Regions from separate parts of the Enterobacter pseudoroggenkampii genome, predicted to be linked through region 1. Evidence: predicted binding sites of a transcription regulator. Region 1 holds the regulator's gene; the other holds the start of a gene.
The links. The regulator LexA, encoded in region 1, represses DNA repair genes until DNA is damaged. The targets are predictions, from matches to a motif close to TNCTGTATGTACATACAGNA.
Positions count from the first base shown of each region.

Region 2: the regulator LexA is predicted to act here: its motif matches at 1,693-1,712, upstream of OTG14_RS04945 (metal-dependent hydrolase).

Region 1 covers NZ_JAPMLV010000008.1:65,277-69,492, reverse strand. The annotation lists gene OTG14_RS21830 (CsbD family protein) at 1-122, opposite strand, end outside; gene dinF (MATE family efflux transporter DinF) at 243-1,580, opposite strand; gene lexA (transcriptional repressor LexA) at 1,644-2,252, opposite strand; gene OTG14_RS21815 (diacylglycerol kinase) at 2,361-2,729, opposite strand; gene plsB (glycerol-3-phosphate 1-O-acyltransferase PlsB) at 2,884-4,216, shown strand, end outside.
Region 2 covers NZ_JAPMLV010000001.1:1,012,648-1,016,863, reverse strand. The annotation lists gene OTG14_RS04960 (fructosamine kinase family protein) at 1-232, shown strand, start outside; gene OTG14_RS04955 (YniB family protein) at 269-805, opposite strand; gene hxpB (hexitol phosphatase HxpB) at 954-1,625, shown strand; gene OTG14_RS04945 (metal-dependent hydrolase) at 1,727-2,317, shown strand; gene OTG14_RS04940 (L-cystine transporter) at 2,445-3,836, shown strand; gene cedA (cell division activator CedA) at 3,885-4,172, opposite strand.

The DNA of each region.
Region 1 (4,216 bases):
CCGACAAGCTGATCGCGTTTACCTTCAATGACGGTCATATCGTCATCCGTCAGCTTACCCCACTTTTCTTTCGCTTTACCTTTGAACTGCTTCCAGTTGCCGCCGATTTCGTCTTTATTCATCATCGTGTCCTCTTAGTTAAGCGTCGGGTCGTAACGTCCGTTACGTTCTTTTCTGCTGGACGTGATAATTATTGTAGTTAAGGATTCGGCAGTTGGTTTCACATTCGGAATCTTTAACCGTCACGATATATCGTGACGTGAAGAGAACCAGGTATTGTTTTGCCAGTGGCGGTGCCAGATAAACGCCAGCGACAACCCTCGCAGCGAGAGGAAAACGGCCAGGGCCAGCCACAAACCGTGATTACCCAGCCAGGGGAGCGTCAGCAGCGTCAGACCAAACCCGGCCGCTGCAACCGCCATACTGTTACGCATTTCCGCTCCGCGCGTCGCACCAATAAACATGCCGTCCAGCAGATAACACCAGACGCCGACCACCGGTAAGACGACTTGCCAGATGAGATAGTGACTCGCCAGCTCGCGCAGCGCAGGGATAGACGTCAGCAATGCAACGATCTGCTCACCAAAGCAGGCGTAAACCAGGCCAAACGCCAGCGCCACCAGTCCCGACTGACGGCAGGCTGCCCGCCAGACATCCCGTAGTTGCCCGCTTTCACGCGCACCGTACGCCTGCCCGGAATGCGCTTCTACCGCATAGGCAAAACCGTCCAGCGCGTAGGCGGTAAAGGTCAGTAGCGTCATCAATACCGCGTTGACCGCAACGATTTCTGGCCCCAGTCGAGCCCCGAAGACCGTCAGCGCGCCGAAGCAGAGCTGAAGCAGCAGCGAGCGCAGCATGATGTCTCGGTTAAGCGCCAGCAGCTTACGGATATTGCCGCGCCATGCGGTTTTGAGCAGCGCCAGGGAGATGCCGCGCATCGCCAGCACGCGCCAGACCATCCACAGGCCAATGATAAAGGTCCCGTATTCGGCAATCGCCGTCGCCAGCGCTGCGCCCTGCACGTTCATATGCTGGCCCATCACCAGCCAGACATCCAAAACGATATTGAGCAGGTTACCCACCACCAGCAAAATCACTGGTGCACGGGCGTACTGCACGCCCAGTAGCCACCCCAGCAGAACCAGGTTAGCCAGCGACGCGGGCGCGCTGAGCCAGCGGATTTCAAGGAACCGTCGCGCCTGCGCGAGTACCGCCTCGCTACCGCCAACAACATGAAGCGCAAGGTCGATCAGGGGCGCACGCAATAAAACGATTAACGCCCCCGCGCCAAGCGCGAGGATCAGCGGCTGGACCAGCGCTCGCGCCAGACGCAGCGGATCTTTTGCACCATAAGCCTGTGCCGTGAGCCCGGTGGTGCTCATACGCAAAAAGAGCAGCAGCATAAACAGGAAGCTGGTTGCCGTCGCGCCAATCGCCACGCCGCCAAGATAAACAGGCGAATCAAGATGGCCAATAACGGCAGTATCGACCAGACCCAGCAAGGGAACGGTAATATTGGAGAAGATCATCGGCAGAGCAAGACGCCACAATGCCTTATCGGATGCCGTCAGCAGTGACATGAAAAATACCGGGTGTGGAGAATGAAGCAGGCTACAGCGGCGCCATAGCCTGTCAGGAAGAGGTTACAGCCATTCGCCGTTGCGAATGACCCCAACCGCCAGCCCTTCGATAGAGAAGTTGTGTTCGCGCAGATCGACCACAATCGGGGAGAACTCGTTGTTTTCAGGCAGTAGCTGAACGGTGTTCCCCTGTTTTTTCAGACGCTTGACGGTCACTTCGTCGTCAATGCGCGCGACCACCACCTGGCCGTTACGCACATCCTGCGTTTTGTGCACCGCAAGCAGATCGCCGTCAAGAATACCGATGTCTTTCATCGACATACCGCTGACGCGCAGCAGGAAATCAGCGCTCGGTTTGAACATGGCTGGATCGACCTGGTAATGGCCTTCAATATGCTGCTGTGCCAGTAAAGGCTCACCGGCAGCAACACGCCCCACCAGCGGAATGCCCGTCTCTTCTTCCACCAGCAGGCGGATACCACGTGACGCGCCCGAGACAATCTCAATCACGCCCTTACGCGCCAGCGCTTTCAGGTGTTCTTCGGCAGCATTCGGAGAACGGAAGCCCAGACGCTGCGCGATTTCCGCACGCGTGGGTGGCATACCCGTCTGGCCGATATGATCCCGGATGAGATCAAACACCTCTTGCTGCCTGGTCGTTAATGCTTTCATTCCGCCCCCTGGGTGTATATACAGTTATGCTGTGAGTATATACAGTCAAAGGCGATTTTGGAACCAAAAACTGCACAAAAAACCAGGGACTTAATTATTCCTCGAGGCTCATCGGAAATGTGACCAAAGCAGCGTGACCCAGGTGATAGCGGCAGTGATAATCGCCAGCAACACGGCAGCAGAGCCCATGTCTTTTGCGCGGCCAGAAAGTTCATGGAAATCTGAACCAATGCGATCAACCACGGCCTCAATAGCGCTATTAAGAATTTCCACTATCATCACCAGAAGCACGGAACCTATAAGAAGTACGCGGGTAATCGCATCAACATCAAGGAAACAGGCGACGATCACCGCGATGATAGCGGCGATGCCCTCCTGGCGAAAGGCGGCTTCGTTGATCCACGCGGCACGGAAACCTTTCCATGAATAGCCGGCGGCTTTGATGATACGCGTTAACCCAGTGGTATTATTGGCCATTAAAAGAACCTTTTATGAAAAAAAGCGTCAGTAACAGGAACTGTAGCGCGTTTCGCTACAGCCTGAAGTATGACGGGTAACAACAGAAATTTTGCGCGCTTTCTGTTATCCTTGCGCCGCAATTGCATTATTAACCAGAGGCTTTACATCGTTTATGTCCGGCTGGCCACGAATTTACTACAAATTACTTAATTTACCATTAAGCATCCTGGTAAAAAGCAAGTCTATCCCAGCAGAACCCGCGCTGGAATTGGGGCTCGATACGTCACGTCCTATTATGTACGTTTTGCCTTATAACTCGAAGGCAGACTTACTGACGCTTCGCGCCCAGTGTCTGGCGCATGACTTACCTGACCCGCTTGAACCGCTTGAAGTTGACGGTACGCTGCTGCCGCGCTATGTGTTCATTCACGGTGGACCGCGCGTGTTTACCTACTACACGCCAAAAGAAGAGTCCATCAAGCTGTTCCATGACTATCTCGACCTGCACCGCAGCAACCCCGATCTGGATGTGCAGATGGTGCCGGTATCGGTGATGTTTGGTCGTCGTCCGGGCCGTGAAAAAGGTGAAGAGAACCCGCCGCTGCGCATGCTTAACGGCATCCAGAAGTTCTTTGCGGTCTCCTGGCTGGGGCGCGACAGCTTTGTGCGTTTCTCCCCTTCCGTTTCGCTGCGTCGCATGGCGGACGAGCACGGCACCGACAAGATCATCGCGCAAAAACTGGCGCGCGTGGCGCGTATGCACTTCGCCCGTCAGCGCCTTGCTGCCGTTGGGCCGCGTCTCCCGGCGCGTCAGGATCTGTTCAACAAGCTGTTGGCCTCCAAAGCGATTGCCCGCGCCGTTGAAGACGAAGCGCGCAGCAAGAAAATATCGCATGAGAAAGCCCAGCAGAACGCCATTGCGCTGATGGAAGAGATTGCAGCGAACTTCTCTTACGAGATGATTCGCCTGTCCGATCGTATTCTCGGCTTTACCTGGAACCGTCTCTACCAGGGCATCAACGTTCATAACGCCGAGCGTGTACGTCAGCTGGCGCATGATGGCCATGAGATTGTCTATGTTCCCTGCCACCGCAGCCATATGGACTACCTGCTTCTTTCCTACGTGCTCTATCATCAGGGGCTGGTACCACCGCACATTGCTGCCGGTATCAACCTGAACTTCTGGCCAGCAGGTCCAATTTTCCGCCGCCTGGGCGCATTCTTTATCCGTCGTACCTTCAAGGGCAACAAGCTCTACTCCACCGTGTTCCGCGAGTATCTGGGCGAGCTGTTCAGCCGCGGCTATTCCGTGGAGTACTTCGTGGAGGGCGGTCGTTCCCGTACCGGACGTCTTCTCGATCCGAAAACCGGCACGCTGTCGATGACCATTCAGGCGATGCTGCGCGGAGGAACCCGTCCCATCACGCTGGTGCCAATCTACATTGGCTACGAGCACGTGATGGAAGTGGGCACGTACGCGAAAGAGCTGCGTGGTGCAACCAAAG
Region 2 (4,216 bases), on a different contig from region 1:
CCCGGCCTGCTACTGGGGTGACAGAGAGTGCGATCTTGCCATGCTGCCGCTTCATCCGGAGCAGCCGCCGCAAATATACGACGGATACCAGTCTGTTTCTCCCCTGCCGCCCGGCTTCCTCGACCGCCAGCCGGTGTATCAGCTTTATACGCTGATGAACCGCGCCATTCTTTTTGGCGGAGAACACCTGGTTAACGCCCAGCGGGCGCTTGAGCGCATGCTTGCCGCCTGAGACGCGAACGGGTGGCCTTGCCGCCACCCTTATCGCTTACAGAAAACCGAGCAGTGAGAAGAAGAAGTATCCCGCCACAATGATGATTACGGGAAGGATATAGAGCGGGAAAATTTGCAGGAAAATGGTGTGACGCGGCACAACAATACGGGATTCGATCTGCTCCCGACTCATGCCTTCCGGGCCTTTGGCCTGCTCAAGAATCAACTGATCCTCAACGCCTTCGCGTAAAAAGCGCGTCTGGCGGCTCATTCTCGCGCCAGAGGCCTGCAGTGCCAGCGCAACAAAGATCAGGGCGTATATCACCCAGAAGCCGATATTCAGCTGTTGATGAAAATCCGGGGTGGGTGAGTTAAACCAGAAGATATTCAAAAATGGCGTATTAAAACGCATCATCTCAATCATGACATGAGCGAAATCAAGCATTACCGCATTGATACCCGGCTGTTTTTCGCTGTGATCGTACATAAATTTGAGTACAGAAATCAGCGTAGAAATGACGGCAGGAATAAAAATCACCCAGCCAGCAATACGTTTTAAGACCGCAATGCGTCCAGCTTGTTGATACGTCATCAGTTCCTCTTCATAAAGACGCGTTATTTGTGCCTAAGTCTACCTGCTGGTCATCAATTTCGCCCGCTCTTTAAAAGCAATATGCTAAATTGCAGATTGTGCTTAGCACGTATCGTCTGTCGAACACCCTGGATAAGGAGACGTTGTGATGTCGACACCGCGCCAAATTCTTGCCGCAATTTTTGACATGGATGGATTACTGATCGATTCCGAACCGCTGTGGGATCGCGCCGAACTGGATGTGATGGCCAGTCTGGGCGTCGATATCAGCCGCCGTAATGAACTACCCGATACGCTGGGCCTGCGCATCGATATGGTGGTTGACCTGTGGTTTGCCCAACAGCCGTGGGTGGGTCCCGATCGCAATGAGGTGACCGCACGCATTATCAGCCGCGCCATTTCTCTGGTGGAAGAGAGCCGGCCGCTGCTGCCCGGCGTACGTGAGGCTGTCGCGCTGTGTAAAGCCCAGGGGCTGAAGGTTGGCCTGGCTTCCGCTTCACCGCTGCATATGCTGGAAAAAGTGCTCACGATGTTTGAACTGCGCGACAGTTTTGACGCGCTGGCGTCCGCTGAAAAATTGCCTTACAGCAAGCCGCACCCGCAGGTCTATCTGGACTGTGCCGCTAAGCTCGGCCTGGATCCCCTCAACTGCGTTGCGCTGGAAGATTCCGTTAACGGTATGGTGGCGTCGAAGGCTGCGCGGATGCGCTCCATTGTGGTGCCCGCTGAAGAAGGCCGTCACGACCCCCGGTTTGCGCTTGCCGACGTGAAGCTTAATTCACTGGAAGAACTGACGGCGCATCATCTGCAGGGCGGTTAACGCCCTCCTTCGGTTTGTGACAAACAGTTACACCGTCACCTCTTCCGCCTACTGTATAAAAACCCTATACTGTATGAATTGACAGTTTCGTGGGTTTTATCATGACGGCGGAAGGCCACCTGCTTTTTTCTATTGCGTGCGCAGTATTTGCCAAAAACGCTGAACTTACCCCCGTGCTGGCACAGGGGGACTGGTGGCATATTGTCCCTTCCGCCGTATTGACCTGTCTGCTGCCCGACATCGACCACCCTAAATCCTTCCTCGGACAGCGTCTGAAATGGGTGTCGAAACCCATCGCACGCGCGTTCGGCCACCGGGGATTTACGCACAGCCTGCTGGCCGTGTTTGGCCTGCTGACGCTGTTCTATTTAAAAGTGCCTGAAAGCTGGATAGTCCCCGCCGATGCCATCCAGGGGATGGTGCTGGGCTATTTAAGCCATATTCTGGCCGATATGCTGACGCCTGCGGGCGTGCCGCTGCTATGGCCCTGCCGCTGGCGTTTCCGTTTTCCCATCCTCGCACCGCAGAAAGGTAACCAGCTTGAGCGGGTATTGTGCATGGCGCTGTTTGCTTACGCCGTCTGGATGCCGCAAACCTTGCCCGAAAACAGTGCAGTTCGCTGGTCATCCCAGATGATTAATTCGCTGCAATTTCAGTTTAATCGCTTTATTCATCACCAGATTGAACAGTAAACCGACAAAATTATCCCATTTGTCATAACCCATTCCATTTGGATATAAGCGCTACATCACACTTCTGCTAACCTTCCGCCAACAGGATCGGTAAAAACCGACCCAATAATAAATCAGGAGAACGGGGATGAATTTTCCACTCATCGCGAACGTCGTTGTGTTCGTTATATTGCTATTGCTTCTCGCGCAGGCGCGCCACAAACAGTGGAGCCTGGCGAAAAAGGTGCTGGTTGGTCTGGCCATGGGTGTCGTATTTGGTCTGGCATTACAGGCAATTTATGGCTCCGATAATCCAGTTCTGAAAGATTCCATTCAGTGGTTCAACATTGTCGGTAACGGCTATGTCCAGCTGCTGCAGATGATCGTTATGCCGCTGGTGTTCGCCTCTATTCTGAGCGCCGTGGCCCGCCTGCATAACGCCACTCAGCTAGGAAAAATCAGTTTCCTGACCATTGGTACGCTGCTGTTCACCACGCTGATTGCCGCGCTGGTGGGTGTGCTGGTCACCAACCTGTTTGGCCTGACCGCAGAAGGTCTGGTTCAGGGTACCGCTGAAACGGCACGTCTTACCGCAATTCAGACCAACTATGTGGGTAAAGTAGCTGACCTGACCGTGCCGCAGATGGTGCTCTCCTTCATTCCGAAGAACCCGTTTGCTGACCTGACCGGTGCGAGCCCAACCTCGATCATCAGCGTGGTTATTTTCGCCGCGTTCCTGGGCGTCGCGGCGCTGAAGCTGCTGAAAGACGACGCGCCAAAAGGCGAACGCGTTCTGACCGCGATTGACACCCTGCAAAGCTGGGTGATGAAGCTGGTTCGTCTGGTTATGCAGCTCACCCCTTACGGCGTGCTGGCGCTGATGACCAAAGTGGTTGCCGGCTCTAACCTGCAGGACATCATTAAGCTGGGCAGCTTCGTTGTCGCCTCTTATCTGGGCCTGGGCATTATGTTCGTGGTGCACGGCATCCTGCTGGGCGTGAACGGCGTCAGCCCGCTGAAATACTTCCGTAAAGTCTGGCCGGTACTGACCTTTGCCTTCACCAGCCGTTCCAGCGCCGCGTCTATTCCGCTGAACGTTGAAGCGCAAACCCGTCGTCTGGGCGTGCCTGAATCCATCGCCAGCTTCTCTGCCTCCTTTGGTGCCACCATTGGTCAGAACGGCTGTGCGGGTCTGTACCCGGCGATGCTGGCCGTGATGGTCGCGCCGACGGTGGGTATCAACCCGCTGGATCCGGTATGGATCGCCACGCTGGTCGGGATTGTTACCGTAAGCTCCGCAGGCGTTGCGGGTGTTGGCGGTGGCGCAACCTTCGCCGCGCTGATTGTGCTGCCTGCGCTGGGTCTGCCCGTAACGCTGGTCGCCCTGCTGATCTCCGTTGAGCCGCTGATCGACATGGGTCGTACCGCGCTGAACGTGAGCGGCTCCATGACCGCCGGTACGCTGACCAGCCAGTGGCTGAAGCAGACCGACAAAACGATTCTGGAAAGTGAAGACGACGCCGAGCTGGCGCACCGTTAATCACGGTAGAAATAAAAAAACCGCCATCAGGCGGTTTTTTTATGGCTGTTATTCTTCAACCTCTTCATCCTGGCGGATCTGCATCGCCCACCGCTGTGCGGACTCCGGCACCGTAAACGTGGGAGAGCGACGGAAATGTTCGCCGATCAGCACAAAGGCCACGTATTTCCCCCGCAGCAGCCAGACATCACGAAAGCCCTCCACTTTCAGGGCATGGTCAGGCGGCGCGGGCTCAACGCGGGGCACATAGCTAATAACCTGGCGGTTTTGTTGACGAAGAGGTTTCATAAGCGACGGATTCACTAAAGCAAAATTCTTGAAGCAGGAAAATTCTATGATAGCCGATCCTGCTGCCTTCCGTCGCGCTCCGAGTGGGTGAG